Regions from separate parts of the Pseudoalteromonas carrageenovora IAM 12662 genome, predicted to be linked through region 1. Evidence: predicted binding sites of a transcription regulator. Region 1 holds the regulator's gene; each other region holds the start of a gene.
What was found. Region 1 encodes sigma-54, which starts transcription at its own class of promoters, with help from an activator protein. Its sites were predicted from a motif close to GTTGGCACGNNNNTNGNNT; they were not measured.
Positions count from the first base shown of each region.

Region 2: ALFOR1_RS13600 (DUF1328 domain-containing protein) is a predicted target of sigma-54. The motif match lies at 1,731-1,749, and genes of this name have one in related genera.
Region 3: ALFOR1_RS17935 (amidase family protein) is a predicted target of sigma-54. The motif match lies at 3,231-3,249, and genes of this name have one in related genera.
Region 4: ALFOR1_RS13550 (DUF2726 domain-containing protein) is a predicted target of sigma-54. The motif match lies at 1,886-1,904, and genes of this name have one in related genera.

Region 1 covers NZ_LT965928.1:590,179-598,405, reverse strand. The annotation lists gene ALFOR1_RS02795 (calcium/sodium antiporter) at 1-437, shown strand, start outside; gene ALFOR1_RS02790 (KpsF/GutQ family sugar-phosphate isomerase) at 440-1,411, shown strand; gene kdsC (3-deoxy-manno-octulosonate-8-phosphatase KdsC) at 1,412-1,963, shown strand; gene lptC (LPS export ABC transporter periplasmic protein LptC) at 1,960-2,514, shown strand; gene lptA (lipopolysaccharide transport periplasmic protein LptA) at 2,504-3,049, shown strand; gene lptB (LPS export ABC transporter ATP-binding protein) at 3,046-3,771, shown strand; gene ALFOR1_RS02765 (RNA polymerase factor sigma-54) at 3,841-5,340, shown strand; gene hpf (ribosome hibernation promoting factor) at 5,367-5,654, shown strand; gene ALFOR1_RS02755 (PTS sugar transporter subunit IIA) at 5,659-6,111, shown strand; gene rapZ (RNase adapter RapZ) at 6,128-6,973, shown strand; gene ALFOR1_RS02745 (HPr family phosphocarrier protein) at 7,016-7,288, shown strand; gene mgtE (magnesium transporter) at 7,406-8,227, shown strand, end outside.
Region 2 covers NZ_LT965928.1:2,997,977-3,006,203, forward strand. The annotation lists gene oadA (sodium-extruding oxaloacetate decarboxylase subunit alpha) at 1-1,003, opposite strand, end outside; gene ALFOR1_RS13595 (OadG family protein) at 1,015-1,260, opposite strand; gene ALFOR1_RS13600 (DUF1328 domain-containing protein) at 1,789-1,962, shown strand; gene ALFOR1_RS13605 (hypothetical protein) at 2,019-2,210, shown strand; gene ALFOR1_RS13610 (YcxB family protein) at 2,341-2,808, shown strand; gene csrA (carbon storage regulator CsrA) at 2,859-3,050, opposite strand; gene ALFOR1_RS13620 (aspartate kinase) at 3,142-4,359, opposite strand; gene alaS (alanine--tRNA ligase) at 4,366-6,966, opposite strand; gene ALFOR1_RS13630 (regulatory protein RecX) at 6,986-7,438, opposite strand; gene ALFOR1_RS13635 (BPSS1780 family membrane protein) at 7,438-8,226, opposite strand.
Region 3 covers NZ_LT965929.1:349,779-358,005, reverse strand. The annotation lists gene ALFOR1_RS17955 (alpha/beta hydrolase family protein) at 1-539, shown strand, start outside; gene yddG (aromatic amino acid DMT transporter YddG) at 861-1,781, opposite strand; gene ALFOR1_RS17945 (TetR/AcrR family transcriptional regulator) at 1,947-2,600, shown strand; gene ALFOR1_RS17940 (putative 4-hydroxy-4-methyl-2-oxoglutarate aldolase) at 2,604-3,086, shown strand; gene ALFOR1_RS17935 (amidase family protein) at 3,423-4,631, shown strand; gene ALFOR1_RS17930 (gamma-glutamyltransferase family protein) at 4,628-6,202, shown strand; gene ALFOR1_RS17925 (sulfite exporter TauE/SafE family protein) at 6,199-7,023, shown strand; gene ALFOR1_RS17920 (pyridoxal-phosphate-dependent aminotransferase family protein) at 7,027-8,227, shown strand, end outside.
Region 4 covers NZ_LT965928.1:2,982,999-2,991,225, reverse strand. The annotation lists gene ALFOR1_RS13560 (cobalamin biosynthesis protein CobD/CbiB) at 1-421, opposite strand, end outside; gene mtnN (5'-methylthioadenosine/S-adenosylhomocysteine nucleosidase) at 422-1,129, opposite strand; gene ALFOR1_RS13550 (DUF2726 domain-containing protein) at 1,250-1,846, opposite strand; gene folE2 (GTP cyclohydrolase FolE2) at 1,963-2,883, opposite strand; gene arcB (aerobic respiration two-component sensor histidine kinase ArcB) at 3,116-5,434, shown strand; gene arcA (two-component system response regulator ArcA) at 5,451-6,167, opposite strand; gene ALFOR1_RS13530 (sensor histidine kinase) at 6,654-8,227, opposite strand, start outside.

The DNA.
Region 1 (8,227 bases):
TAGTTATTGGCATGATTTTACTTCCTGTTAGTTCACATTTTTTAGTGGGCTCGGCGGTTGATATTGCAAAATACTTTGGCTTGAGCGATTTAGTCATCGGTTTAACTATTATTGCCATAGGTACGAGCTTACCTGAGCTTGCAGCCTCTATTGCAGGTGTATTAAAAAATGAAGATGACCTTGCTCTTGGTAATATTGTGGGCTCAAACATATTTAATATTTTAGCCGTATTACCACTAGCCGGTATTATTAACCCTTCAGTAATTGATCCATCATTAGTGAGTCGAGATGTATTAATAATGATAGGTGCAACACTTGCTCTTATTATTATGTCGTTGAACTTTAGAGGTTCTCAGCGTATCAATAGAGTAGAAGGCGGCTTATTGCTATTAGCATTTTTAGGCTACCAAGGTTATATTTTCAGTCAAATAGGGTAAACATGGCGCAGTTAAACTTTATTGAACAAGGCCTTCGCGTTCTTGATATAGAACGCCAAGCATTGAGTGATATTTCTCAATATGTTGATGAAAACTTTCATCATGCATGTCAATTAATGTACGACTGCCAGGGCCGTATTATTGTCATTGGTATGGGAAAATCAGGCCATATAGGCAATAAAATAGCCGCCACACTTGCAAGTACGGGTAGCCCAGCCTTTTTTGTTCACCCAGGTGAAGCGAGCCATGGCGACTTAGGCATGATCACAAAAAATGATGTGGTTATGCTTATTTCAAACTCTGGTGAAACCAGCGAAGTTTTAAATATCATCCCAGTCTTAAAAAGACTTGGTGCAAAAATGATAGCCATGACGGGTAATATGCAATCAACCATGGCAACACTTGCTAATGTACATGTGTGCATAAAAGTAGAAAAAGAAGCCTGCTCATTAGGTCTTGCGCCAACAGCAAGTACCACAGCCACTTTAGCTATGGGAGATGCTATGGCTGTAGCACTTTTAGAGGCTAGAGGTTTTACCGCAGATGACTTTGCTCTATCGCACCCAGGGGGCAGCCTAGGTAAGCGTTTACTACTAACGCTAAAGGACGTAATGCACAGCGGTGAAAACACACCTAGTATTAATATTTCACAAACTATAAAAGATGCGTTAATTGAAATGTCAGCCAAAGGATTAGGCATGACAGCGATAGTTAATGACAACAAAGAGCTCGCGGGATTATTTACCGATGGCGATTTACGCCGTATTTTAGAGCAACGTATTGATATTCACACCACTTTAATCAGTGTGGTAATGACTAAGTCATGTACAACAGCTACCCAAGATATACTTGCAGCTGAAGCGCTCAATATAATGGAAAACAAACGTATAAATGGGTTAATTGTGGTTAATGAAAAAAACCAACCAATTGGCGCACTAAACATGCAAGACCTATTAAAAGCAGGAGTGTTATAAATGCAATTTGAAGATCTCTATCAACCGCTAAGTGCTGATGCAAAAGCGCGCGCTAAAAAAGTAAAGCTACTTATATGCGATATTGATGGTGTTTTTTCTGATGGGCGAATTTACCTTGGCAACCAAGGCGAAGAGCTAAAAGCGTTTAACACCAAAGATGGCTTTGGCATAAAAGCATTAATAAATAGTGGCTTTGAAGTAGCCGTTATTACTGGGCGTCACTCTCAAATAGTGCAAACCCGTATGAGCAGTTTAACAGTGCAACATATTTATCAAGGTCAAGAAGACAAGCTAATTGCTTACCAAGAGCTAAAAAACAAGCTCAACCTAAGCGATGACCAAATTGCCTATATTGGCGATGATGGCCCCGATATGCCAGTAATGGAGCAAGTTGGTTTTGCCGTTGCTGTAAGCGATGCTCACCCACTTATTAAACGCTTATCGCACTACGTTACCCAAATGCCAGGTGGTTTTGGGGCAGTAAGAGAGCTTACCGATTTACTCATGCTTGAAAATGGTAAGGCACTTACCACACAAGGCACTAGTTCATGAATGCGGCGCGCATAATACTTAGCATTTTATTCATTAGCTGTATGGTTTGGCTTTGGTACCCTTATTTTACCCAAACAAATACAGCTCCTCAGGCAGAACCTGAAGTGATTGCTAAGCCTGATTACATCGCCATAGAACTTAAGCAAACAGCTTATGATGAACAGGGTAAAATTAGCCACAAAGTAACAGCGGCTAAAATGGAGCTATACCAGCAGCTAGGTTTTACATTTTTTGAAAAGCCTATATTTACTTTATATAACGAAAAGCAAACGTGGCAAATAAACGCTGACGAAGCAACATTATACGAAGACAAACAGTTGATATTAGAAGGTAATGTAGTTGCCAAAAACTTAACCGATAACGCCATGATAGACAAAATCAACGCTGATAATATTCAGGTTGATATAGAACTATTAACAATGCGCTCGGAGCAACCTGTTGTCATCACTGGACCCAATTTAAAAATCACCGGTAAAGGCCTTGAAGCCGACTTAAAAACTGAAGTGATTAAACTAATTAACCATACGCGAACCATATACTATGACCAATAAAATTTCTAAAATACTTATAATTCCAACTCTTCTACTTGCTTTTAATGGCTATGCAGCAGAACAAGAAGCTTCTCCTGCTGCCAATCAAATTTCAATTAGCGCTGACAAACAAGAAGGCCAGTTAAAAGCTAATGTAGGGATTTTTGAAAAAAACGTAGAGATTATTCACGGTAATCGTCGTATTACAGCTGACCGATTAGAAGTACACAAACGCGAAGATTTAGGTGATAACAAGCAATTACTAATAGCAACAGGTAGCCCAGCTTATTTTGAAGAAAAACAAGCTGACGGCACAGTAATGAGCGCCAGTGCAAACGAAGTACGCTACGATGTTGCTAAGCGATTTTTAACGCTAGTTGGCGATGCTGAGGTCGCTCAAGCGGGGCAAAAAATCAATGCAAAAAGTATTACATACGACATGCAACAGCAATTAATTAGCGCCGAAAAAGATGAAAACTCTACCGATCGCGTTCACACTATTTTAGTGCCTGTTGAGCCTAAAAAAGTAAAAAAAAGTGACAAAGGCCAGCCATGAGTACATTAAAAGCAGAGCTATTAGCAAAAAGCTATAAAGGCCGTGAAGTAGTAAAAAATGTTGGTCTAGAAGTCAAAGCTGGCAGTATTGTTGGATTGCTTGGGCCTAACGGCGCAGGTAAAACCACTACATTTTATATGATAGTGGGCCTTGTACCGAGTGATAAAGGCAAAATTTCTATTGATGAGAACGATATTACTCTTTTACCTATGCATAGTCGTGCTAGATTAGGCATAGGCTACTTACCACAAGAGTCATCAATTTTTAGAAAACTTACCGTTTATCAAAATTTAATGGCTATTTTAGAAACGCGGAAAGAGCTTAACAAAAAAGCAAGAGAAGATACGCTTAACAACTTGTTAGATGAATTTAGTATTCAACATATTCGAGACAGCCAAGGTATGGCTTTATCGGGTGGTGAGCGACGCCGCGTAGAAATTGCACGCGCACTAGCTGCTAATCCTAAATTTATATTGCTCGACGAACCCTTTGCAGGTGTAGACCCTATATCGGTGTTAGATATAAAGAAAATAATAGAACATCTTAAAAATCGTGGGATTGGTGTATTAATTACCGATCATAACGTAAGAGAAACCCTTGATGTTTGTGAAAAAGCCTACATTGTTTCTCATGGAGAGTTAATCGCTTCTGGTACACCAGAGCACGTATTAAATGATAAAACGGTACGCGATGTTTATTTAGGCGAGCAATTTAGGCTGTAACATTTACGCCATGTCTTTAAGCATCTGCTAGTATTAATTATAACAACATAAAAGGATTGTTAGAGATACATGAGGCAATCATTACAGCTGCGCATGGGCCAGCAACTTACAATGACTCCACAACTGCAACAAGCAATTCGTTTGTTGCAACTCAGTACATTGGATCTCCAGCAAGAAATACAAGAAGCGCTTGATAGCAATCCGCTTCTAGAAGTAGATGAACAAGATTACACGGAAGAATCAGCTGGCAAAAACGAGCAAAAAGCAGATAACGATGAATTAACCGTAAGTGCTAATGCCGACGAAAAACCAAGCGAGTACGAGCAAGACAGTGGTGAAGCACTTACTAAAGACACAGTAAGTGACGAAATGGCTATGGATGTAAGCTGGGATGAGTACATGAGCGCAGCTCCTGCTTCATCATCAGGCCCTATGCCAGAAGATGAGTCTATTTACCAAGGTGCTTCAACCGAAACTCTTCACGAATACCTAATGTGGCAATTACAGCTCACGCCGTTTAGCCCTACTGATGAAGCAATTGCAATAGCGATTGTTGAAGCAGTCGATGACTCAGGTATATTAACGCTAAGCTGTGAAGATATTTTAGAAAGCTTTAATCAAGAGAACGACGACGAGGGCGAAGTTGAACTTGATGAAATAGAAGCCGTTTTAAAACGTATTCAGTTGTTTGATCCGGTGGGTATAGCAGCTCGTAGCTTACAAGAGTGTTTGTGTATTCAGCTAAATCAGTTTGATAAAGATACGCCTTTTATCAATGAAACAAAGATGATTTTAACCGATCATATTGATCTATTAGCGGCTCGCGACTATCGTACATTAATGAAGAAAACTAAGCTCAAAGAAGACGAGCTTAAAGAAGTAATGACGTTAATTCACACTCTAAACCCTAAGCCAGCAGATACTATTGTAAGGGAAGAATCAGAGTATGTGATCCCCGATGTATCAGTTAAAAAAATAAAAGGCCGTTGGGTAGTTGAGCTAAACCCAGATAGCATGCCTAAGATACGTGTTAATAGCCAATATGCAGCTATGTCACGAACAGTTAAATCTAGTGGTGATAGTCAATTTATTCGCTCTCATTTACAAGAAGCTAAATGGTTTATAAAGAGCCTAGAGAGTAGAAACGACACACTACTAAAAGTAACTAATTGTATTGTTAAGCAACAACAGGGCTTTTTTGAACACGGTCCAGAAGCCATGAAACCTATGGTTTTAAACGATGTTGCTGAAATGGTAGAGATGCACGAGTCGACTATTTCGCGTGTAACTACTCAAAAGTATATGCACACGCCACGTGGTATATTTGAGCTTAAATACTTTTTCTCAAGCCACGTAAGCACCGAAAATGGTGGTGAGTGTTCATCTACAGCAATACGCGCTTTGATTAAAAAACTGATTGCCGCAGAAAACTCAGCAAAACCATTGAGTGATAGTAAAATTGCGGATATATTGGCTGAGCAAGGAATTAAAGTAGCTAGACGCACAATCGCAAAATACCGCGAATCTCTGGCTATTCCACCGTCTAATCAACGAAAGAGTTTGATATAAGACGCAAAACAAAGAGGAAAACGCTTATGCAACTAAACTTAACTGGTCGTCATGTAGATGTTACTGATTCATTAAGAGACTACGTAAATAATAAATTTGCAAAGCTAGAAAGGCATTCTGATCATATAAACAATGTTCATGTCATTCTCGATGTAGAAAAACTTAACCAAAAAGCTGAAGCTACAATCCATGTAAGTGGTGCAGAGTTATTTGCATCTACCGAACATCAAGACATGTATGCTGCCATAGACTCGTTGATTGACAAGCTCGATCGTCAAGTTATTAAACACAAAGAGAAGCTTGCTCGACACTAATATGATGAAATTAAGCTCACTTATATGCCAGGACTGCAGCAAAGCTGCGGTCCTTTTTAATAGCAAAAAAAGAATTTTAGAGTTTATTAGCGAACTCGCTCATGAAAAGCTTCCTTATCTTTCTCAGCAAGATATTTTGTGTGCTCTAATGAATAGAGAGAAGCTTGGTAGCACAGGCATAGGCCGTGGTATTGCAATTCCTCATGGAAGAATGAGTGGCGCAGAAGAGCCATTAGCAATAGTGCTTGTAAGCGAGACAGCCATAAATTTTGATGCGATTGATAACCGCCCTGTTGATATATTTGTTGCACTCATCGTACCAGATGGTGATAACCAACAGCACCTAAAGACTCTCGCAACCATAGCTGATAAACTAAATGACAAAGAATTTTGTAAACAGTTACGCTGTGCAAAATCCGATGCTGAGCTTTACCAAGTTATTGTTAATCAATCGTAGTTTAAAAGGGTGATAAATGGAGTTAATTATCATAAGTGGCCGCTCTGGTTCTGGGAAGTCGGTTGCTTTACGCGTTGTAGAAGATTTAGGTTATTATTGCGTAGATAACATTCCAGTAAACCTACTGCCTTCTTTAGTGCGAAGCGTATCGGATACCTACGATAAAATTGCTGTAAGCATAGATGTGCGTAACATCCCTAAAGAGCAAGATGAGTTTAACGATATTCTTGAATACCTCCCGGGCTTTGCAAATCCCACTTTATTTTATTTAGATAGTGACGATCAAACTCTGATCAAACGCTTTTCTGAAACACGCCGATTACACCCGCTTTCTATTGACTCGTTACCACTTGATTTAGCGATAAAAAAAGAAAAACAACTGCTAGATGTATTAGTAACCCGCGCAGATTTTATGCTCGATACAACCGACTTAAGTGTTCATCAGTTAGCTGAGTCTATTCGTGAAAAAATTCTCGGTAAAAAAGATAAGCAACTTATTGTAACCTTTGAATCGTTTGGCTTTAAACACGGTATTCCTAAAGAAGCTGACTACGTATTTGATGCTCGATTTTTGCCAAATCCGCATTGGGAGCCAGAGCTTAAGCCTTTAAATGGTTTAGACCAACCTGTTAAAGATTACTTAGCGAGTCACAGCATAGTACAAAAATTCACTTGGCAAATTCAAACATTTGTACAAACATGGCTACCACACCTAGAGCGTAATAATCGTAGTTACTTAACGATTGCCATTGGCTGTACGGGCGGGCAACACCGTTCGGTGTATTTAGCACAAACAATTGGTGAGAGCTTTGCGATGACACACCCTAACGTAAAAATTAGACACCGCGAACAAGAAAAATAATACAGCCGAATAATCACCAGTTCAGCTTACATAGAGTAACTTATGCATTGTGAAGACGCTTTTTTAATAAAAAACAAACTTGGCTTACACGCCAGAGCTGCCACTGTACTTGCGCAATTAGCCGTGCAGTTTGATGCCACCATTACACTATTTCAAGATGATAAAGAAGCAGCTGGCGATAGCGTACTTGCATTAATGCTACTAGAAAGCAGCCAAGGTAAAGAAGTTAAAGTAGTGTGTGAAGGCCCCGATTCTGAGCAAGCCTTACATGCTGTTGGACAACTAATAGCACAACGATTTAATGAACAAGAATAATTAGGCTTAACTTTTAGTAATAAAAAATTTTACCCGGTTAAGCTTATAAATAAGGTTAGTGCGTCTGTACACTCACCGCCTCCCCTAAAGTAATATAAAAATTTATAAAGGACGCCAATGCCTGAAGCTTTTGAACAAGATTATCCACTACAACAATTAAAACAGGTGACCAAGTCACTCAATAGTGGTCAATTTGTTCAAGTTAGGCGCATGCTTGCAAAAACAGCTCCTTGTGACACCGCACTTTTACTAGAATCATCACCTCACAAAATCCGTCGCTTACTTTGGCAATTAGTTGACCCTGACGTACAGGGTGACGTTCTTGAAGAACTCTCTGAAGATGTACGTTTAGGCATTATTGCTCAAATGGAGCCTGAACACATTGCCGCCGCTACTGAAGACATGGGGCATGATGATTTAGGTGAAGTTCTACGAAGCCTACCTGACACCGTCTATAAAGACGTTGTTAGCGCAATGGATATTCAAGACAGAGAGCGGGCAACTCAAGCCCTATCATATCAAGAGCGCTCTGCTGGCGCGTTAATGAACACCGATACGGTAACCATTCGCCCTGATGTTACTCTTGATGTAGTGCTTCGTTATATTAGACTTAGAGGCGAGCTACCTGAAGGCACTGATGACTTATATGTAGTTGATAAGCATAACTGTTTTTTAGGTGCATTATCACTCAGCACCTTACTCACTAACCCACCAGAAAAAATCGTTCTTGATTTAATGGACGAAGATTGTGAATCTATTCCAATCTCTATGGATGAAAGTGAAGTTGCACAACTTTTTGAGCGTCATAACTGGATATCTGCACCGGTAGTTGATGATAACGCACACCTTTTAGGCCGTGTAACCATTGATGACATTGTTGATGTAATACGCGAAGACGCTGAGCATAGCCTTTTGAGCTTAGCGGGCCTTGATGACGAA
Region 2 (8,227 bases), 1.2 Mb from region 1:
GAATAAAGCCTAAGTCTTCACGTACACGTGGGATCTCAAGTAACACTTCATTTAGCTTATCGGCAGCGCCTTGCTCTTTAAGTTGGTTTTCCATGTTAGTTAACATGCCACCAGGTACTTGAGCTAATAAGATTCGTCCATCAACCCCTTTAAGGCTACCTTCAAACGCAGCGTATTTTTTACGTACGTCCCTAAAGTAAGCCGCTATCTCTTCAAGCTGATTTAAATCAAGCTCGGTATCGCGAGCAGTTCCTTCAACAATCGCTACAATAGTTTCTGTTGCAGAGTGACCATAAGTCATACTCATAGAAGAAATAGCGGTATCAAGCATATCAATACCTGCATCAATTGCTTTTTGATACGTTGCAGTACTTAGCCCCGTAGTAGCATGACACTGCATAGCAATAGGAACAGACACAGTTTCTTTAAGTGCTTTGATAAGCTCTTCTGCATCGTATGGCTTTAATAAACCCGCCATATCTTTAATACAAATTGAGTGACAACCCATATCTTCAAGCTGTTTTGCAAGAGTGAGCCACATATCAAGCGTATGGACTGGGCTTACTGTATACGAAATAGTACCTTGCGCATGCGCGCCAACTTTAACAGCCGCCTTAATTGCAGTTTCTAGGTTACGTACGTCGTTCATTGCATCAAAAATACGAAATACATCAACACCGTTTTTGTGTGCGCGCTCTACAAACTTTTCAACTACGTCATCAGCATAATGGCGGTAACCTAATAGGTTTTGGCCGCGTAATAGCATTTGCTGTTTAGTGTTTGGCATTGCCTTTTTAAGTGCACGAATACGCTCCCACGGATCTTCACCTAAATAACGAATACATGAATCAAATGTTGCGCCGCCCCATGATTCAATCGACCAATAACCTGCATCATCTAACTTGCTTGCAATAGGAAGCATGTCGTCTAAACGCATACGTGTTGCTAATAAAGACTGGTGAGCGTCGCGTAATACTAATTCTGTTAATTTTAATTTAGCCATGTGTGTGCCCCTTAGTTATTATTTGATTTGTACTGAGCAATGGCAGCACTAATAGCAGCGATGTGCTCACTAGGCACACCTTGAGATTTAAAAGACGGTGATTTAACTGGTGTTGTCACTTCTGGTTCACTAAAACGCGCAACCAAGTTAGACATAAGAACAACCGCACCAATTAATATCGACAAAAATACAAACACCCCAACCATACCGGTTAGCATTAAGCTACCTGCAGTTGTAAGTAGAGCACCTATATCCATTACTCTCCCCCTTAAAACCCACATCGAAATAAAAAATCGATTTATTTAAATAATTATTCACCGGATGATAACAAAACTAATAGCTTTGTCTACACCTTGTAAATTGGTAAAACCAATTAAAATAAAAATAACATATCACCCCCTTGGTTAACATAGCTAAAACAGCCATAAACACCGCTACGTATAGATGATAAAAATAATGGTTATAGGCAAAGGTTATATCCATAACTTTAACAATCCATAAATACCATTAAAAATAGCGCGTTACAGGTATAGTAATGTTAAAGCCAATTGATAAAATGTAAATTGGTCTTACCAAAAAATGTTAAACTTAGCTATCTATATATCTTGTTTACTAAAATTACATAGGTGTGAATAAGTTACATAACAAAGCGTAAAAATTACTAAGCCAATAGTCACCTATAATTATCAAAAAACAATTAAGCAATTGATAAATAACAATAAAATAAGCTGGCATGTAACTGGCATTAGTTATTTCGAACGATTTGATAAACCAAGGAGAAGACAATGTTACGCTGGACAATCACATTTTTAGTTATTGCTTTAATCGCTGCAGTGTTAGGTTTTGGTGGCATCGCAGGTGCCGCAGCTGGTATAGCAAAAATTATATTTTTTATCTTTTTAGTACTTTTAGTGATTTCATTAGTTTCAGGTGCGCTACGTGGCAAATCACCCAGGTAGATAAGGCATACGACTAACAAACACTAAATTAATTAATACTTACAAGGAATTACACTATGAACTCTACAACTTTAAAAGCAGCACTAATCGCAGTATTTGCAGGTTTTTTCATGATGGGTTGTGAAGACAACCACGCAGAAGAGGCTGGTGAGCGCATTGATGAAGCAGTAACTGACGTGCAAAACTCTGTTGAAGATGCATGTGAAAATGTAAAAGAAGGCGTTAACGCAGAAGAAACTAACTGTTAATTCTTCGCCTTTAGAAAAAAGCGGCTTACGAGCCGTTTTTTTGTGCCTGCAATAAAATCCTCACTTTAAAGCTGCTCATTTAGGGGCTTACTGTTAAAATGTCAAAAAATACGCTTTAAGTAAATACAATATGGCATTCACAACTACCTACACGCTTGATAAACCTTATTTTTACGAGTGCTTTGACGAGTCACTTCCTTATAGTAAACGCGCCAAACCCAAGTATTTTTTACTAGTACTACTTATTGCGCTTGGTTTATTTGGGATTTATGGATTGGACGATCATTACCTAGGTACATTTATGATCATGTTAGCCGTGCTGGAATGCGTAGCATTTTACTACCGCCGACCTTGGTGGGTTACTAGGCAAATGTTTAGCAGAGCATCAGGCTCCGAGGTTACGCTCACTTTTGATGATGAAGGGATTAAATCCTCTAATCATTACAAAAGCTACCAACTAGCATGGCAAGATATAACTGAGGTAGTAAATACACCAAACGGTTTGTTAATTAAAAATAAAAGCGGTATGCAATACATCTCAAAACAAATACTAAGCCCAGAAACACTCGATTTTATAAACAAAAAAGCCACTCAGTGAGTGGCTTTTTAACTAGCTGAGTAAATTACTCAACTACGTATACGTGTTGATTAAGCATTGCCCGGATTAGGGTTCGACTTCTCAGCTTGTATGCGCATGTAAATCTCTTCACGGTGCACAGATACGTCTTTAGGTGCATTAACACCAATTCGAACTTGATTTCCTTTAACACCTAGAACGGTAACTGTTACTTCGTCACCAATCATTAGGGTTTCACCTACTCTACGAGTTAGCATTAGCATTCTCTTGCTCCCATGTTCCAATAAAAATTATAAGATTCCGCTTAAACATATTAATGAAAAATCGATTGAAAAGTAAGTAAAAACTCCCAAACTACTCATTTTCCGTTAAAAATGTTTTATGTAATGCACGAACAGCCAACTCTAGGTACTTTTCATCTATTAAAACTGAAATTTTAATCTCTGACGTAGAGACTAAAACCACGTTAATATTTTCCTGCGCTAATGCATCAAAAAATAAACTAGCTACACCAGAATGCGATTTCATACCCATTCCAACAGCAGACACTTTAGCCACTGTGGTTAATCCGCTAATATTATCAGCGCTTAATTGAGCTTGTTGCTCAGTAATTAATTCAAGCGCTTGCAGATAGTCATTCGAGTGCACAGTAAAAGCATAGTCTATTTTTTCAAAGTTATGATTATCTTGATTAATCATATCTATTTCGACGCCATTATCGGCAAAAAGTTTCAAAATTTTTGCAAGGTACTGAGTGCTGCTTGGCATACCTTGTACCTTAATTAAACATTCGTCGCGATTAAACGCAATACCCGAAACAACCTTACTTGGCATATCGCTTTCCTCAAAGCTAATTAATGTGCCTTCATCAGGGTTAAAGCTTGAAAGCACCCTAAGCGGAACATTGTGTTTACCTGCCGCCTCAACAGAGCGAATGTGCAATACTTTAGCGCCTAAACTGGCCATCTCTAGCATTTCAGCAAAGGTTACTTGGCTCATTCGCCGTGCATTAGGTTCAACACGAGGATTTGTAGTATATACGCCATCAACGTCTGTATAGATCTGGCATTCATCGGCTTTTATTGCGCCGGCAATTTCTACTGCTGAGGTATCTGTGCCACCACGGCCAAGCGTTGTAATATTGCCTTCTACATCACGCCCCTGAAAACCCGCAATAATAGCAATGCGGTTATGTTCAAGCTCATGCTTTAAACGCGTAGCAGCAATGTCCTCAATTCGGGCTTTGCCAAACATGTTGTCGGTTTGAATATTAACTTGATCAGCAAGTAGGCTTACGGCCGAATGGCCACGCTTTATAATAGCCATAGCTAGAAGCGATACAGACACCTGCTCTCCGGTGCTAATTAATACATCTAGTTCACGGCTACTCGGGCGAGTATCAATTTGTTTGGCGAGATTAATTAAGCGGTTGGTTTCTCCCGACATAGCCGAGAGCACCACAACCACTTGATGTCCTTGTTGCCTAGTTTTAACAACAAGGTCGGCGACCGCCTCTATTCGCTCTACTGAGCCAACTGAAGTGCCGCCATATTTTTGGACAATAAGTGCCACGTAATCTTAAACTTTCTCGGTTACCCAAGCTGTTACGCTATCAAGCGCTACGTTTAAGTTTTCAGGCTGAGAACCACCCGCTTGAGCCATATCAGGACGGCCGCCGCCTTTACCGCCGACTTGAGAAGCCATGTGGTTTACAAGCTCACCGGCTTTAACTTTACCTGTTAAGTCTTTAGTTACACCGGCAATTAGGCTTACTTTGTCGCCACTGGCAACACCGAGGGCAATAACACCTGAGCCAATCTTGTTTTTAAGGTCGTCAACCATACCGCGAAGCGCTTTAGACTCAGTACCTTCAACGTTTGCAACTAATAGCTTAACGCCATTAATTTCTACTATCGAATCAAGTAAAGACGCACCTGCAGCACTTGCTAGCTTGTCGTTAAGCTGAGCAATTTGCTTTTCAAGGCCTTTAGACTTTTCAAGAAGCGCTGTTACTTTTTCAAGTACTGATGCGCTATCGCCTTTAACAAGCGCTGCAACATCGTTAAGCTGTTGCTCTTGCTCGCTTACATACGCTACGGCATCTGCGCCAGTTACTGCTTCTATACGGCGAACGCCTGCAGCAATACCGCTTTCAGATACAATTTTGAATAAACCAATATCACCAGCTCGCTCAACGTGTGTACCACCACAAAGCTCAATTGAGTAATCACCAATAGTTACTACACGTACTTCGTCGTCGTACTTTTCGCCAAACAACGCCATAGCACCTTTCGCTTTAGCATCATCAATTGCCATAAGTTCAGTGTTAAGTGCAAAGTTACGACGAATTTCGTCATTAACTACACGCTCGATTTCACGTAACTCATCTTTTGTAACAGCTTCAAAGTGCGAGAAATCAAAACGTAAACGGTCAGCTTGAACTAGCGAGCCTTTTTGGCCTACATGTTCACCTAACAACTGACGAAGCGCTTCATGTAAAATATGCGTAGCTGTGTGGTTTTTCTTGATGCTATCACGACGTGCGTCATCAATAGTGGCATCTACTTTATCGTTAACACCAATACGCCCTTGTACTGTACCGTGGTGCGCAAATGCATTACCAAGTTTAGTGGTGTTAGTAACATTAAACTCGCCACCAGCAACGCTAATAGTACCAGTATCGCCAGTTTGACCGCCCGATTCTGCGTAAAACGGTGTGCGGTCTAGTATTACAATGCCTTCTTGGCCATCTTCTAATAACTGAACGGCTTCGCCACCGGCAAAAATTTCTACCACTGTCGCGCTATGGTGCGTGCTGTCGTAGCCCTTAAACTCAGTTAGTTTTTCTGATTTTAATTGCTCGTTGTAATCTGCACCAAATTTACCTGCTTGCTGTGCAGTTTTACGCTGTACAGCCATGCATTCTTCAAAGCCTTTATGATCGATCGTCATTTGGCGTTCACGTGCAACATCGGCGGTTAAATCGGCAGGGAAACCATACGTGTCGTAAAGTTTAAATACTAAATCACCTGGGATCACATCGCCTTTAAGGTCACTTAAGCTTTCTTCTAAAATAGCTAAGCCACGTTCAAGTGTTTTACCAAATTGCTCTTCTTCAATGCGTAATACTTTTTCAATAATTTCTTGCTGCTTAGCAAGCTCTGGGTACGCTTGACCCATTTGCTCAATAAGTGCAGCAACTAATTTAAAGAAAAACGCGCCTTGTGCACCTAACTTATTACCATGGCGAACCGCACGGCGAATAATACGACGAAGTACGTAACCACGGCCTTCGTTAGATGGCATAACACCGTCTGAGATTAAAAACGCACATGAGCGAATATGATCTGCTACTACGCGAAGTGACTTATCGTCCATATCTTGCGCGTTAGTTACGCTTGCAGCTGCTGCAATTAAGCCTTGGAACAAATCGATTTCATAGTTTGAATGCACGCCCTGCAAAATAGCAGAAATACGCTCAAGGCCCATGCCTGTATCAACAGATTGCTTAGGTAATGGCAGCATAGTACCGTCGCTTTGACGGTTGTACTGCATAAATACGAGGTTCCAAATTTCAATAAAGCGGTCGCCGTCTTCCTCTGGAGTGCCTGGAGGTCCACCCCAAATGTGCTCACCGTGATCGTAAAATATTTCAGAACACGGACCACACGGGCCTGTATCACCCATAGACCAAAAGTTGTCTGAGGTAGCAATACGAATAATGCGATCTTCACTTAAGCCAATATCTTTTGACCAGTACTCAAATGCTTCTTCATCGTCGTGATAAATAGTAACAAGTAGTTTTTCTTGAGGTAATTTAACAACCTCAGTTAAAAACTCCCACGCAAACTTAATTGCTTCTTGCTTGAAGTAATCACCAAAGCTGAAGTTACCTAACATTTCAAAAAATGTATGGTGGCGCGCCGTGTAACCAACGTTTTCTAAATCGTTATGTTTACCACCGGCACGTACACAACGCTGCGAGCTTGTCGCACGTGTATATGGGCGTGATTCCGCGCCTAAAAATACATCTTTAAACTGCACCATACCGGCGTTGTTAAATAACAACGTGGCATCGTTACCCGGAATAAGCGAGCTTGAAGGTACAACTTGGTGTTGTTTGCTGGCAAAAAAGTCTAAAAACTGTTGCCTAATTTGTGCGGTAGTCATGTGCTGCATTTGAAAGTCTCACCTGTATTTACTGTGCTTGCATTGCAAAATTAATTTCATCGTAGCTAAACCCTCGATACATTAAGTAGCGCACGCGCTTAGCTTTGTCTTTGTAATCGAGATTTGGCGGTGTATCCGAATATTTTTTGTTGTACGCGTCCTGCGCCAGCTCAAACCAATCTATTTCAAGCTCTTCAACTACTCTTTCAAGTAGCGAACGGTCAATCCCTTTGCCCATGGCTTCGCTTTGAATACGCTTAAGCCCGTGGCATTTAAATATGTGTTTTCTTACAAAGCCTTCACAGTATCGCTGCTCATTAATAAAATTGTGCTCTTCGCACCAATTAAGCAGGTTTTCGATAAACTCGTCTGTGGCTTCTTTTTGCCGTAGTTTTTGCGTTAACTCACGGCGCGAATACTCTTGGCGCCCTAGTAACCAAAGTACATAATTTTTTAGCTTTTGCTTTAACTTATCATCCATTAAGCGTCAAAACGCCCGCTTATTTCACTACTAAGTGGCTTAACGTTGCTATCGTCACTTGGTGGCACAATAGGCATAAAAATAGCCTGATAAGATACAAAAAAGCTAATGTAGCAAATTGGCATTAAAATCAATAGTGGTAAGAACGATAAGAACATAGAAAGCGCCATAAATAATGCGCAAATAACGCCAAAAACGCCAAGTGGCAAAATATTATGGTAAAACACCATTAACGACTTTTTAAGTGCCGTTAAAATACGTGCTTCTTTACTAAAGTAAACAAGCGGTACAGCGTACGCAAATGCCGTTAGGTAAATAAGCATCGCCATAAAAAATAAAATAACGTTAGCGCCAGATATACTCTCAAGCATTTGCTCAAGTGCTACGTTTGGATCAAGCCCTGGCTGGCTCATAACAGCCACTGCATCGGCAAATAAACCATTAGCAAGTAACGCCATTAAAATACCCGCACCCATTTGATAAAGCGCTAAGCGCAGTAACCCTAAACGATTCCCCTTTGCCGAAAACGGTTTGAGTATATCGGCCAGCATAATTTTACCGCCTTGCTGCTTTGTAAGCACCGCCTGATAAAAGCCAGCGGTTAAAAACGGCGTAGCTAGTGCTGCAACAACTTGCAGTACAGGTAAAAATAAAGACAGTAGCCCTACAATGCCAATAAATAAATGCATAAAAATAAAGGTTGCTGGCTGGGTTTTAAAAATAAGCCATCCGGCTTTAAACCACTTTAGGCCTGCATCAGCTTTAAAAATTCGTAATTCTGTAGACATA
Region 3 (8,227 bases), on a different contig from region 1:
TAGTTGGCCACAGTGCTGGCGGGCAATTAGTCGGGCTTATGCATAATGCAGATCAGTTAAGCTCAGCGTTTAACTTTGCTTGTTCGTCGGGCAAATTAACCAATATGCGCTTGGCGTATCAGGTTAAAGCACAATTTTTTATGAATGGGGTTATTCCGGTGAGTAACGCACTATTTGGCCATACTAAATCGCAGTGGTTTGGCATGGGCGAGCCCCTACCTAAAGGCGTTGCTAAGCAGTGGCAAAAATGGTGTAACGCGCAAGGTTATGTGCAATCTGCATTTGGCGATACCGTATTTCAACACTGTTACAACACCTTAGTTATGCCGTCAATGTGGGTTAATGCCACCGACGACGACATTGCAAATAACGCGAATGTCGCCGATATGCTCTCGGTATTTTCTAAATTAAAAGCGAGTAAGTTAACCTTAAACCCTAAAGACTATGGCTTAAAAGAAATTGGCCATATGAAGTTTTTTAGTAAAAAGTCAGATGGTTTATGGTCACACGCATTAGAGTGGCTAAATAAACACAGCTAAAAAAAGGTTAGGGCGTGTTAATCTTTGATGGTTGAATTTGCAGCAGTATGTTTGGTTTTTAGGCAAGGCAGAGCCTATGAAGTGTGGTTATTCCCCATAAATAGGCGATAACGCAGCATAAATGCCAAACATGCGCTGCCCTTCGGGTTCTGCTTAGGGGCGATAAACTCTTTGTTACTCGGTTTTTACTTATTCTTACATGGATGTAAGCCAGTAGGGTAACGCAGGAGCAGTTACCGAGCCCACTAGGTTACAAACCTCGCGCCGCGATTTAATCGCCCTTAGATTGAACAAATTTCAATCCGCAAGGATCAACACGCCCTAGTTAACTGGGTTTATTTGTTTATTAATTGGCTTCTCACGCGTTACAAAATAGCAAACGAGTGAGCCGCCAGTTACCATTATTACCCCTTGCCAAAATGAGGCACTAAGGGTAATTGATAAATAAAGCGCCGAGATAATAGCCGAAAAAACCGGCGTAAAATACGAAAGCGTACCAAGCAGCATTAAGTTACCGCCAATAATTGCTTGGTTCCAGAGTGCATAACCACTGCCTACCACTATACCTGCTAAAACAAGCGTAATTGTTGCATGTATTGAAAACACCATAGCTGGTTCATCACTTAAACCATATAGCACCCACAAACTTGACGCTGTGGCTATAAAAAACAGCACTATGGCGTTTTTACCATTACTGCTTTTTTGAGTGATTACACAGTATACAGACCAAATAAACGGCGCTACAAAAGCCAATAAATAAGCCGTAGGATTACTTGCAAAGTTGTTGGTAATACTACTAATAGATAAACCACTATCACCGCCAACACACCACGCTACACCAAAAAAGGCGAGCAACATGCCAGGGTAAATCCAAAAACTTACTTTACTACGGTTAACTATAATACTGAGTAAAATAGTAAGCGTGGGCCATAAGTAATTTATAACGGCCATTTCTACTGCTTGGTGGCGATTATTAGCCAGCCCCACAAACAGCGCCAAACACACCTCATAAAGTGCAAATAAAACAGTACCCCAAATAATATAGCGTTTATTAAAACCACCTAATTTTGGCGGCCCCATTACCATAATTAAAAAAAGTGTACTTACGCTGTACATAAGCGCAGCACCACCAATGGGGCCAAATAACTCAGACACATCACGCAGCAAAGCAACTAAACAGCTCCATAATAAAATAGCGGCGATGCCATAAAGTGTATATTTATGATTAGAAAAAAAGCCCATTAACTACCTAAAAGTACTACCTGCATTTAGGGGTACGCTACCAGTAATTATGCGCTTAAACAATTGTTACTAATACTTTTATATAAAATAAAGCAAATTTTAGTAATTGACCTTTCGGTCAGTAAAGTTACAATCAATCAACACCTTAAACTCAGCAACGCCATAATGACCACACAAACAAAGCCAAATAAAAAAGAACTCACCCGAGAGAAAAACCAAAAGTTAATACTCGATGCCGCAGAGCAATTGTTTTCTCAGCTTGGTTACGATGGCGCTAGCATGAGTATGGTTGCCAAAGAGGCATGCGTGCCTAAAGCCAATATTTTATATTACTTTAAAAGTAAAGACGGCCTATACGAAGCCGTAATAGACCGCATAATAGCGCATTGGAACTTAGGGCTAGATAATGTAACCCCTGAGGACGACCCTGCTCATGTGCTTTATAACTACATTAAAAGCAAAGTAATACTTGCCGTTAATCAGCCTTTGCAATCGCGTTTATTTGCCAGCGAAATACTGCGTGGTGCACCGTACCTTCAAAACTACTTTAGAACTAATACACGCCCTTGGGTAAAGCAAAAGGTTGATGTTTTTCAAGCATGGATTGACGCCGATAAAATGGATAACGTTGACCCTTACCATTTATTATTTACCATTTGGTCAACCACACAATACTACGCCGACTTTCAAGCTGAAGTACTGCTAGTTATGAACAAATTAGAATACGATAAAACCGATGTGGCACACATTACGCAGTCAATTGCCCACATTATTTTAAAAGGTATTGGCTTAAAAATACCCGAGCAAAGTGAGGCTTAACCCATGGATAACTTTACAACCCCCGATTTATTTGACGATCACCGCGAGAGCGTACAAGTAGCCGACAGCGGCCTGCGCCATTTTGGTAAAAAAACCACGTTTAGTGGCCAAGCAGTTACCGTTACCTGCCCAGAAGACAATTCATTTGCCGCTGATATACTGCATGAAAACGGCAAGGGCAAAATATTAGTTATTGATGGCTTTGCCAGTAAACGCTTTGCTTTTATAGGCGATATAATGGCAGAGCGCGCATTAAAAAATGGCTGGGAAGGCGTTGTTATTAACGGCTGTTGCCGCGATATAGAAATACTTGCCACTATGGATTTACCCGTAATGGCGCTTGGCTCAACTCCGCGTAGTACTTTAAAGCGTGGGTTTGGTGATAAAAACCAAACAGTAACTATGCTTAGCACCACAATTAAGCCAAATGATTGGTTATACGCCGATGTAAACGGCTTAATAATTAGCCCAAACGCACTATTGTAAACCCCCGACTTACAACCAAGATGGTGCAAACACGCACCAACTTGGTGTATTTTCACCTCTAAATTGCGCCCTCTTTATTGCTTAAATTTTTATAAACACCATACAAACCCATAAAAACCTGACCGAGCGGACAACTTTATTGTATTTGGCATTGCTTTTGCTTAGCTTTTAGGCAATATAATAAGCTAACCGATTAAAAAGCGGATCAGGCTCTGTAAAATAAAAATAAGATGTTACGCAGTGAGCTGAAAAATAATAATAATTAATTCGTCTTTTTAATCACCCTAAATCTGATTATAACCAGTTGGTCAGATTTACTTTATAACGAGTGGTGATATGAGTACCAAAACACATAATAATTTTACCGGTATTTTTTGTGACCATGGCCCAAAAGCATGGCAAACACACACCCACGGCGCACTTATCAATAAGCGCCTTGCAGTAAAAGATGTATTTGCTGTTAAAGGTGAGCGCAACAGCGCAGGTAACCCTAATTGGTTTAAAGCAGCAAAACCTGCCCAGCAAACAGCAAGTGCGGTAAATAAGTTAATGAACGAGGGTTGTAGCTTTACAGGCTTTACCCACACCGATGAGCTTGCTTACAGCTTAGAGGGAAATAACATTCACTATGGGGCGGCACAAAACCCAAAACTTAGCGGTCATGCAAGTGGCGGTTCGAGTATGGGATCGGCGGCCGCCGTTGCTGCTAACTTAGCCGATATTGGCTTAGGTACCGATACTGGCGGCTCTATTAGAATACCCGCAAGTTACTGCGGCTTATTTGGTATAAGACCCAGCCATAACGTGATTGAAAAAGACGGCCTAATTCCGCTAGCTCCCCCTTTTGATACCATTGGCTGGCTTACCCAAAGTGCAGAACTACTAAGCGATGTAGGCAATGTACTGTTACCAAATCAAGCTATTAATAACGTTGATACTTTAGTAATTTGTGAGCCGTTATTTGAGCTAGTAAGCCCTGCTTTACAAACACCTATTAAGCAACTACTTGAAAAAACCAAGCCTTATTTTAAGCACCATAAAGAATTTGAACTGCCTAATAGCAACTTATTAAGCGAACTCGCTGATAGCTTTAGAATATTGCAAGGGCGCGCAATAGCTAAAACGCATAAAGATTGGCTTCAATTGCCAGGGCAACTTCCCCAGTTTGCTCCGGCAATTGCGGCACGTTTTAAAATGGCACTGGCACTAACCGCCCAAGAAGAGCAAGAAGCACTAAAAGTACAAACTCAGTGGCAAACACTAATAACTAAAAACCTAAACACAAAAAGTTGTTTATTTTTGCCAACCACACCCACAACCGCACCTAAATTGGGCACCAACACAAGCGCCTTACGTATGCAAATTATAACTTTATCTGCCATTGCGGGCTTGAGCCGCTCGGCGCAAGTTCACTTACCATTGGCTAATTTAGAAAATGGCCACCCATATGGGTTTTCATTAATGATGAGCCACGGCAACGATAAAAGCCTACTTGCCTGCGTACAACAATTAGCTGCACACTTTAAACAGGACACACCTGCATGAGCACACACAACATTGCATTTACTGCCCCGCACTTTTCAGCGACCGAGGCAGGCACCTTTATACTAAAACAAGGCGGTACAGCCACAGAAGCAATGGTAGCGGCAGCGGCTGCGATTAGCGTGGTTTACCCACATATGAACTCGATTGGCGGCGACAGCTTTTGGCTTATTGATAACCCAAACCAAAGCCACCCTACCGCAATTGATGCATGCGGGCGCGCACCAAGTGACATAAGTGCCTACAGCAATGAGCCACACATACCAGAGCGAGGTGGTTTAAGCGCATTGACTCAAGCGGCTACGCTTCGTGGCTGGCAAAAAGCACTTGAGGTAGATAAGCACGCAGCATTGCCACTAAGTACTATTTTAGCGCCTGCTATTAAGCTTGCCCGCGAAGGTTTTACTGTTACAAAAAGCCTGCAAGCGGGCTGCGAAAAACTGGCAAGTGTTGCCAATACTAACGATGCCTTTAAAGCGCTATACATCCCCAACGGTAAACCTTTACAAGCAGGGCAACACTTTAAAAATCCAAAACTTGCCAATACCTTTGAGCACTTAGCCGAGCATGGCTTAAACGCTTTTTACCAAGGGCCGTTAGCAGAGTCGTTTGCAAACGATTTAGCTGCCGCAGGCAGTGCAATTACACGCGCAGATATTGCCAATACTCAGGCCGATTTAGTAACGCCGCTCAGTGCTAATTTATCGGGCATACAGTGTTATAACTTGCCCGCCCCCACACAAGGCGTGCATTCTTTGCAAATAATTGGCGCTGTTAATAAACTAAAACATTTAGCCAAAACAGAGGCTGATTGGATGCACTTAATTGTTGAGGCAACCAAACAAAGCTTTACCCACCGCCCTACACTTTGGGCCGACCCAGATGCGCTTGGCGATGATTATAAAAACGCACTAACTGATGAGCGCTTAAATGCGCTTGCCAGCAATATAGATATGAGCCAAGCCAAGCAATGGCCATTTAATGCAGAGCCAGGCGATACCGTTTGGATGGCAGCACGTGATAAAAACGGCCAACTCGTGAGCTTTATTCAAAGTGTTTACTGGGAATTTGGTAGCGGCATTTTGATGAGCGAAGGTGGCTTTGTGTGGAATAACCGCGGTTTAAGTTTTAGTTTAAATAGCAACGATGCCAATGCCTTAAAAGCGCATAAAAAACCGGCTCATACACTTAACCCTGCTTTAGCAAAATTTGACGATGGCAGGCGCCTTGCCTACGGCACCATGGGCGGTGAAGGGCAACCTCAAACACAAGCCGCAGTATTTACAGGTTACGCGTGGCGTAATAAATCGATTAACCAAGCGGTGAGCGACCCGCGCTGGTTACTTGGCCGTACATGGGGCGACACCAGCACTAATTTAAAAGTAGAGCAAACCCTAGCCTCAAAAATTAAACATGAATTAAATCAACGTGACCACGACTGGGTAAGCGTTGATAATAACAATGAAATGATGGGCCACGCGGGTGCAATTTTAGATACGCCTACCAGCCTTGAAGCAGCAACCGATCCTCGTTCAGATGGTCGTGCAACAGTAACTACAGCAGGAACACAATGACAGAAATAATAAACCAATGGCCCATTATTGTGGCCTTAATAGCAACCGGCATTTTTGCAGGTATTTTAGCAGGCCTATTTGGTGTAGGCGGCGGCATAGTAATTGTGCCTGTGCTGTACTTTTTATTGCAAGGTTTTGGTGTAAGCCCTGAGTCGGCCATGATGATAGCAACCGCGACATCGCTTGCCACCATAGTGCCTACGTCTATTTCGTCTATTCGCTCGCACCATGCAAAGGGCAACATTGACCTTGCTTTAATTAAATACTGGGCGCCGTTTATTTTAGTAATGGCCGTTGTAGGCAGCTACTTAGCGCACACAATACGCGGTAATGCACTGGTACTTATGTTTGCTTGTATTGCTATTTTAGTTAGCCTTAACATGTTATTTAGAGCCGGCGCCCCTGCCCTTGTAAGTAAGTTACCGGGTAAATTTGGCCAAGGCATAATGGCAAGTATTGTTGGTGGCTTATCGGTCATGATCGGCATAGGCGGTGGTACAATTGGTGTACCCATGCTAAACGCATTTAACGTACGTGCCCATGTTGCTGTAGGCACTGCAGCCGTATTTGGCTTACTTATTGCGCTACCAGGCGTAATTACCTTATTAAGTATTGGCACAACGCCAACCGATGCTCCCCTAGGTACGTGGGGGTTAGTTAACCTCCCTGCCTTTTTTCTTATTATTCCGCTGACTATTTTGTTTGCGCCTATTGGCGTAAAAATTGGTAGCAAGCTGGATCAAAAACAATTAAAACGCGCTTTTGCCGTTGTCTTAATGATAACGGGTATTCGCATGCTTATTCAGACTCTGGGAGCCTAAAACATGTTTAGCAACACGCAAATTCAAACTTTAAATCCGCCGCAACGTTTACTAATGGGGCCTGGGCCAATTAACGCAGATCCACGCGTACTGCGTGCTATGTCGGCGCAGCTAATTGGCCAATACGACCCAGTAATGACCGGTTTTATGAACAAAACCATGGCCCGCTATCGCGAAATATTTAAAACCAAAAACGAATGGACCATGTTAGTTGACGGTACATCACGCGCAGGAATAGAAGCCGTTTTGTGCTCTATTTTACGCCCAGGCGATAAAGTACTTGTGCCAATTATGGGGCGCTTTGGCCACTTGCTTGCTGAAATAGCCGAGCGTGTAGGCGCTAAAGTGCACACCATAGAAGTACCATGGGGCGAAGTATTTACTCCCGAGCAAATAGAAAAAGCCATTGTTGATGTAAAACCCCATGTACTTGCAATGGTACAAGGCGATACCTCTACAACCATGAACCAACCGCTTGAATACATTGGTGATATTTGCCAAAAGCACGATGTATTATTTTACTGCGATGCCACCGCCTCAATTGTAGGTAACGATTTACCCGCCGATGAGTGGAAACTCGATGCGCTTTCGGTTGGTTTGCAAAAATGCTTAGGTGGTCCCTCTGGCTCTGCGCCATTAACACTTAGCGACAAATGCGCCGATTGGATCCAAAAACGTAAAAAAGCAGAAGCGGGTATTCGTACCGCAGAGCATACCGATGGCACCGAGCCATTTGTACGCTCTAACTACTTTGATTTAGGCATGATCATGAATTACTGGGGGGAGGAGCGCCTCAACCATCATACCGAAGCCACAAGCATGCTTTACTGCGCATCCGAATGTGCCCGCATTGTAATTGAAGAAGGTGTAGATAACTGCGTTGCCCGCCATAAATTACATGGCGATGCCATGCTAACAGGTATTCAAGCGCTGGGCTTAAACGTATTTGGTGATTTAAACCACAAAATGAACAACGTGCTGGGTGTTTATATACCTGAGGGTATTAATGCCGATCACGTACGCGCTCAAATGCTAAACGACTTTGGTATTGAAATTGGCACCTCGTTTGGGCCACTGCATGGCAAAATTTGGCGTATTGGCACCATGGGTTACAACGCCCGTAAAGATGCCGTACTGCAAACATTGGCAAGTTTAGATGCCTGCTTACATGCCAACGGTTACAAAGGCCCTAAAGGCGAAGCCG
Region 4 (8,227 bases), 1.2 Mb from region 1:
GCGCTGAGAGCTTGTTAACCTCTCTGGCAAGCAACGGCTTTAATAGCTCACGCGCGGTAGATTTTTGGCTTTGTTTTACTAACTTTGCAACACGCAGGGCTTTTTTATCTATCGCTTTGCTTTCAAGGCACAAATATAAAATGAGGCCAGCAAGAAGCTCAGGGTAAAAGGCAAATTCGAGCAGTAATACAATAATAATAAGAATAACGCTTAAAACTAGTGTACAGGCCAGGGTGGAGGCTAAATAAAGGTAGCTTTTAGGTTCACTTGGTTTATAAACTCGTTTTCCAATAGCATTAAAAACAGCAGTTAATACAGTATTTGGGTGGTACCAGCTTACCAAAGGAAAAAAGCGCTCAGCGAGGAGCGCTATTATAAAGGCAATAAAGTCCAAATGATTTTGAACAATATTGCTAAGCATTTAAAGGCTTACAGCCGTTAGCTTTTCTAAAAGCGCGACAACCATTTTAGATGAGTTGATTGAAGCAGTTTCTAAGTATTCTTCAAATGATTGCGGCGACTCTTTACCGGCAATGTCAGACATAGAACGAATAACAACAAACGGTGTATTAAGTGTAAAACACGTTTGAGCAATTGATGCGCCTTCCATTTCAACAGCAAGCATTGATGGGAAATCGCTGCGTGCTTTGTCTATACGAACAGGATCACACATAAAAGTATCACCTGTACAAATTAAGCCTACTAACGTTTTAACATCGCTAATTTGTGCAATAGTTTGCTCTGCTGCTTCTACTAATTTTGGGTGTGCTGTAAAGCCTGCTGGCATTTGTGGAACTTGACCAATTTCGTAGCCAAATGCGGTTACGTCTACATCGTGATGACGAACTTCTGACGAAATCACTACATCGCCAACACTTAATGATGGATCAAACCCACCGGCAGAGCCTGTGTTAATAACACAATCAGGTTCAAAGTTATCAATCAGTAACGTGGTAGCAATAGTTGAAGCAACTTTACCAATACCAGATTGAACAAGTGTTACTGTGTTTCCAGCTAACTCGCCAGTATAAAAAGTGAAACCTGCTTTAGTTAAAATTTGTGGGTTTTGCATTGCTTCACGTAAAATTTTAACTTCTGGCTCCATTGCGCCAATAATACCAACATTCATAGTGTTAAATTCCTGAGTTTGAATAACTTGATTATACGTGAAGTTAGCTATAAAAAACAAAAAAGCGAGCTTGTTTATGAGCTCGCTTTAAATACTTTTAGGAGAGTATTTAATTCTATTTTATATTTCGGCTAAGGCGTTTGTTTGCGCTTTAGCTTGAGAAGGCGATAACACAGCAGGTTTGTGTACGCGGTTGCGAACTGGGCGCTGGGTTTGCGCAGCTGCAGGTTTTCCTAGTTTAAACATTATTGCATCGCGAACTTCTGAAGGACGGTAGCCCGATTTAACCTTCATACGAATATGTGGAATGCCAGCCGATTCTAAAGCGCCATTTACAAACCAATCGCGTTGGGCTTTGTGGCCATCTTTATTGGCGTTGTTAACTAAGTCAACAGCGGCAACAATGGTCAACTTTTCTTTGTCGATTAATACAAAGTCGAGTTGTTTACTTTTAGCTTTTGCTAAAGCAGCACGTTTAGATTTAGCCGAAAGGCCTTGCTTACAATCAATCACGTCGATTAATTTAACACGGCTGACTATTTTATATTGATCGCCAACTGCACGTTCTAACAGGTTTAAAAATGCGCCTTCAACCTGCGTAAACACAGTTTGTTTACGGGTAAAAGGATACGGGTTTCCGCCATCATCATTAAATTTTGACGCAACAATTGAGGCCCCAACCACTAATACTAAAATTGATAATAAAGCGAATTCCATACGGTAACTCCATAACAACAAATTGACACTGCTCAACTAAAGCAATTTACGTGCCTAAAAACTTTGTGCTATGAGTTAATTACCGTATGAATTTATAAACTATCACTTCAAGGAAGTTAAGCTTTATAGCCGCCGCTAACACCTTTAACCGCAATAGCCACAGCGTCGTGTGCATGCAGTGATTCGTAATGATTTATTTGCAGCCAATAATCACTAAAGTTATCGTTTTCAAGAACCGCTTTAATTTTACGAGCAGCATCTTCACAAAACATTAAGTTTTGACCATTAAGGCGGGCAAATTCTTGCTCATCTTCGCGTTTTACTGCCGCTTGAACCGGTGTTTTAAGTTCAGCTTCTAAAGTATTAATTAAATTAACAACGTCAAATTCATCGCATGAGCTATCAAGTTTAACTTTTACATTGGCAATTGAGCGCTGTGAGTGGGGCGTAGCTACAATACCTTGCGTGGTGCCTAGCCATTCGTGCACATCTTTTTGACTTAGCGTCTCTTGGTTAAACTTTTCATTAAAGGCATTTTGAATAAGCTGCCTTGCAAGTGCTGCAGAGCACGGGCAGGTAGATGAGTAAGTTACATCTACGGTTAACTCGTAGCTAATAACGTTATTTTCAATGGTGCTGGTAAGCGTTATAGGGTAGCTTTTCCAACCGGCTTTGCCGCTTAATAGTGATTTACGACGTAGCGGTAATTCAAACTTAAACTCTATTTGCGCTTTATCACTTAAGCCTTCATGGCTTGTTATAAATGTATCGAGTGCCTGTGCAATAGTTTGCGGGTTAACTTGTTGCTCGGTAGAAAGTAGGTCGAGCGCTAAAAATAAGCGCGACATATGGATGCCTTTAGCATCTTCTTTATGCAAGTTAACAAATGCACGCGCTTTTGCATTAACGGTAACGGGTGCTAAATCTTTTGATTCAAAAATAAATGGCAGTTCTATTTCGCCCATACCAACCCAGTCTAACTTACCTGTTTGTAAGGCGGGAGCCGTATCAGCTATATCGGGCATGTTGGTTTGCATGTACGCTACTCGTTATTGGTCATAATAAAGCGCTGCATTTTACACTAAATAATTTATTGCTGAAATGATGAGTTTAAGAAGTGGGCGAATTCAAACATGAAAATTTTCTGTTTTTATCGCACAACATGAGTAGAGATAACATAAAAATGCTAAAATCTGGCAAAATAGCATGTTTATACATACACATTGCCTTCTTTATATTTAAGCATACAGCTAAGAGATAAAATTACGTATGACTGATTATTCTTTGAGCCCTTGGGTTAGGGCTCTTTCTAGCTCAATAAAGCGATTTGGTGAGTTTAAAACGGCAGCTTTTTGTTATGCTTTATTGTTATCTGCATCACTTATTTTATCGAGCATGTTTTATTACGTGGCAATTGGTGAGCTGCATATTGTTGATATTTTAGCTGTAGTATTTTTTGCAGCCGTTGTCTCGCCTCTTATTATTACTGTATTACTTAATTCTGTTCGTCAATTAGATGCCTCTTACGCTTATTTAGATAGTGCTACAAAACAAGAGAAACTCTTAAACCAAACTTTAAAAGACAATATCAATCGTTTAAACATTGAGATTGATGAGCGTAAAATGGCATTTCATGCCAAGCACCGTGCAATTGAAGAGCTACGCCGAGAAATCGCAGAGCGTAAAAAAACGCAGCAAGAATTAGCTCAACAAGGCATGTTACTCCGCTCTATTGTTGATTCATCTCCCGATTTATTTTATTACCGCGACAATAATGGTGTGTTTGCCGGGTGTAATAAAATGTTTGAAGAGGTTATGGGGAAATCAAGTAGCGAAATTATTGGTAAAAGTGCTGAACAAATATTCCCTACACACTTTTTATCTCAAGTACTAACTACCGATGAGCAAGTTGAGCAAACTCACAAGCCGTTAACTATAGATGTAGGGTACGAGGTTGAGGGTGAAAAACGTTGGTTTGAATTACGTAAATTGCCATTTATAAATGATGAGGGCGACTACATAGGTTTGCTTGGTTTTGGACGTGATATAACTAGTCGAAAAGAAGCGGCCCAAGCCCTTGAGACAGCTTACAAAGATAAAGGTAAGTTTATAGCCACGCTGAGCCACGAGTTACGCACGCCACTTAATGGTATTGTTGGCTTAACCCGTATGTTGCTTGATACAGAAATGAACAAACAACAGCGTAGCTGGTGTAATACAGTGTTTTCGAGTGCAGAAACCCTCGGTAATATTTTTAACGATATTATAGATTTAGATAAAATAGATAGAGATCAGCTTGATATCGCAACCGATTCAATAAATGTTTCAGACTTTATAAATGATGTGGTTAACTTTGCAGGTCTAATTGCTGAGCAAAAAGAGTTAGAGTTTAATATTGAGCGAAATGGCAAGCTAGACGTGTATGCATTGCTTGATCCTACACGTTTACGCCAAGTTGTTTGGAACCTTATTAATAATGCCGTTAAGTTTACCCAGCAAGGTAGAGTGACCCTAGAGTGTAGCCGTGAAAATCGTGAAGAGGGGCCATGGCTAGTTATTAAAATATCAGATACTGGGCAAGGTATTCCGCAAGAGCAACTTGCTCGAATATTTGATATGTACTACAAAGCACCAGATTTAAAAGGGACTAACGCAATAGGATCTGGCATTGGACTTGCTGTAACTAAAGCGCTTGTGAGTGCTATGAAAGGCACAATTACAGTTAATAGTACCGAAGGCGAAGGCAGCTGTTTTACAGTACAAATTCCACTTAGTTTATGTGTAGCACCTACAGAGCAGAGCTATGTGGGACGGGGCTTATATATATTACTTGTAGAAGATGTGCCGCTAAATGCTGAAATAGCAACTAACTTGTTAGAGCAGCGAGGCCATGAAGTGCTTTGGGCTGAAACCGGCGAAGATGCACTGTCGTTTGTAGAAACCGAAGACGATTTAGATTTAGTACTGTTAGATATGCAGTTGCCGGATATAAACGGTGATGTGGTTGCAAAGCACATACGATCAGACAGCCACTTTGATAAACTGCCTATAGTTGCGCTTACGGCTAACGTGCGTAGCGCTGAAGAAGAGCTTGAAGGAATTTCTATTCAAGGTGCGTTGGCTAAGCCAATTAATACAGTGAAGCTTGATAAAATGCTCGCAGATTTATTTGATATTAAGCAGGCTAAGTGTACTGAGCCACAATTAAAAGTGAGCAAAGAAGCGCTTAAAGAAATTAATGCACATTTACTCGATGTAGAAACAATAGAAGACTTTGTTAACTCAATGGGCTTAGAAGTGTTTAAGCGCAGTAGTCAATTATTTGAAAAGCTAAATCCTCAATATCAACAAGAAATGCTAACTTCACTTAACTCAAATGACAGAGAAGAGTATAAATCGGTTGCGCATAAGCTTAAGGGGGCAGCAGGCTCTGTAGGTTTAAACGACGTACAGTTACATGCAAAAGTAATGGAATATGGTGCGATTGAAGAGTCTGATGAGGTATTACAAAATTGGTTAGATGTTTTAGCAGATAAAATAAATGAAGGACAACAAGCCCTTCATTTATTTTTACAACAATTAGAGTAAACGAGTTTTACTCTAATTAAGCGTCGATTTTACCAATAAAGCGGTAACCTTCACCATGAATGGTGCTGATAAGCTCTGAAGTAGAGTTATCGCTTTCAAAGTGCTTACGAATACGACGGATTGTAACATCTACAGTACGGTCATTTGCACGAAGCTCACGTCCTGTCATGTGCTTAATTAATTGCTCGCGGCTAAAAATACGACCAGGAGAATCAAGCATTAAACGAAGTGCTCTGTATTCACCTTTAGGTAAACGTTTAGCATCGCCGCTTGGAGAAGTAAGGCAACGGCTATTTTCGTCAAGCTCCCAACCGTTAAAAGTAAGCACACCATTTGTTTCTAGTGCCGACTCTTCACCGCCTAAAGCTGTACGAGTAATAAGGTTACGCGCTCTAATAGTCAATTCACGTGGGTTGAATGGCTTAGTGATATAATCATCAGCGCCAATTTCAAGACCTAAAATACGATCAACATCATTATCACGACCTGTTAAGAAAATAAGGCCTACTTTGCGCTTTTGGCGTAATTCACGGGCTAAAATAAGACCGTTTTTACCAGGAAGATTGATATCCATAACAACAAGATTAACATCATCGTTATTTGTAAGCTTGTCATGCATATCATCGCCATCAATGGCTTCAATAACTTTATAACCTTCAGCTTCAAATAAACTAACGAGGTTGAGTCGAGTTACGTCTTCATCCTCTACGATTAGAATGACTGGCGTTTGCATTATTAATTAACCTTTTGGAATATTTTATTTACAAAAAATCGGTGATGAATTTATAACCGATTACTAGAGATTAGGATTATACCCATTTGTTAACAAGAAAAAACAAATTGGATAAAAATAAAACAGTAGGGTATCCAAAGTCTACAAAAAGGGCTGTGCAAAAACTACTGTTTAATTGATATATTCATGGATGTAGTCATTTGAATCATAAAGTCGAAGCCATTTTCCTTTGATAATTGATACATCCACCAATCAAACAAGGTACTTAAAATAATCAGACTAATTCAAAGCGAAATTATATCATTTTCTAACCTTTCATCAATGTATGTGATACAGCAAAGCCAATAAAGTTCATAATTTGCTTGGTAATATTTATTTAATGTAATTAAATAATGTTACTTGTTTACCACATGCATTCTAAATGAGGTCATTAAATACTAATTCAAGGATAAATTTTAAATAAATGCACTTTTAAGTGATCTTTGTTTAAGGGATCGTAATTATAAATCGAGTACCGTGTTTCTCTTCAATATCAAACATTATTCTGCCACCTAGCGCTTGAGTAACTAAGTTATAAACTAGGTGCATGCCCAAGCCGCTGGCGCCTTGCCCTCGTTTTGAGGTAACAAATGGGTCAAATATTCTATTTTTAATGTTTTTATCAACGCCTTGGCCGTTATCAGAATAAACAATAGTTAATTTTTTTCCTACTAGCTCTACATCAAAGCGAATTTCATTATTTTCTTTCCCTACAAAGCCATGAATTACAGAGTTCATGAGTAACTGTTGAAATACCTGTTGTAATGGCTCAGATTTACTTTGAATAGCTAAATCAGTAGGGCAGTTGATAACAACGACGGGTTTTTTAGGGAGCAACTCCGATTGTATTGATGTTAAAACATCACTAATTAATTTATGTATATTTATGTGAGTATTAACCCCATCATCTTGAATAACTGCAACTTTTTTAAAGTTTGAAATGAGATCGGCTGCACGGTTTAGATTTCGGTAAATTAAATCTAAGTTTTCAATACCTTCGTCAATAAAGCGTTTTAAGTGGCTTGAGGTCAGCTTTTTGTCATTAAAGCTTTGTTGAATATCAGCCAGCTTATCACGTAGAAGAGTTGAGCCCGTTATACCGAGCCCTATAGGGGTATTAACTTCATGAGCAACACCTGCGACCATTTGCCCTAGCGAGGCCATTTTTTCGTTTTCAACTATCTGTGTTTGGTATTGATGCATTCGCTCAAGGGTAGATAGTAGCTCTTGATTGGCCTCTCTAAGAGCGATAGTTCTTTGATTTACCTTTTCTTCGAGGCTTTGGTTTAGCTGCTTTATTTCTTGTTTGTCTTTTTCGTGGCGCTCAAGTTGCTTTTTTGTGCGTGTAAGCATGATATTTAAACTGTTAGACAGGGCAGTAATTTCTTTTACATCAGTAACAGGAGCGCGTGCATCGTAATTATGATTTTTTGATACATCTTGCAATAACATACTTAATTGCTCTATCGGGCTGGCAATACGGCGCTGAATTTTAGCTGCAATAAAGTACACAACTACAAGTATCAATAGTGTGAGTAATACATCAATTAAGATTTTTTGCTCTATATATACTTCTAGGCTTTCTAAACTGCCTCGCATATATACATAGCCGATTACCTTTTCATTATTATAAATAGGACGTGTTAGCTCTATATGCTCGCTGGTAACTCGCGGCGTAGTTAGCTCATCTACACTATCAATTCTTAATGGTACTGGCGGGGTTTTTTTTGCATTAAAGCTGATAAAAAAAACGGGTTTTTGAGAAGTTTTTTCTATTGAATAAATATGAATATTTTTTACTAAAGGAATATTTTCGAATGATTTAAGGCGTTTTTCTTCTGTTTTGCGATCATCTTTGGCTACTGAATCCCCGGCATCAAAAGCGACAATTTCCGAAAGGATCACAAGCTTATTAATAATTAACTGCTTTTGCTCTTTAACACTTAAGTATGTCGATATCGAAATAGATAACGACAGACAAATAGCTGTTATAAGCATAATCAAATTTATTAGTGCTTTTC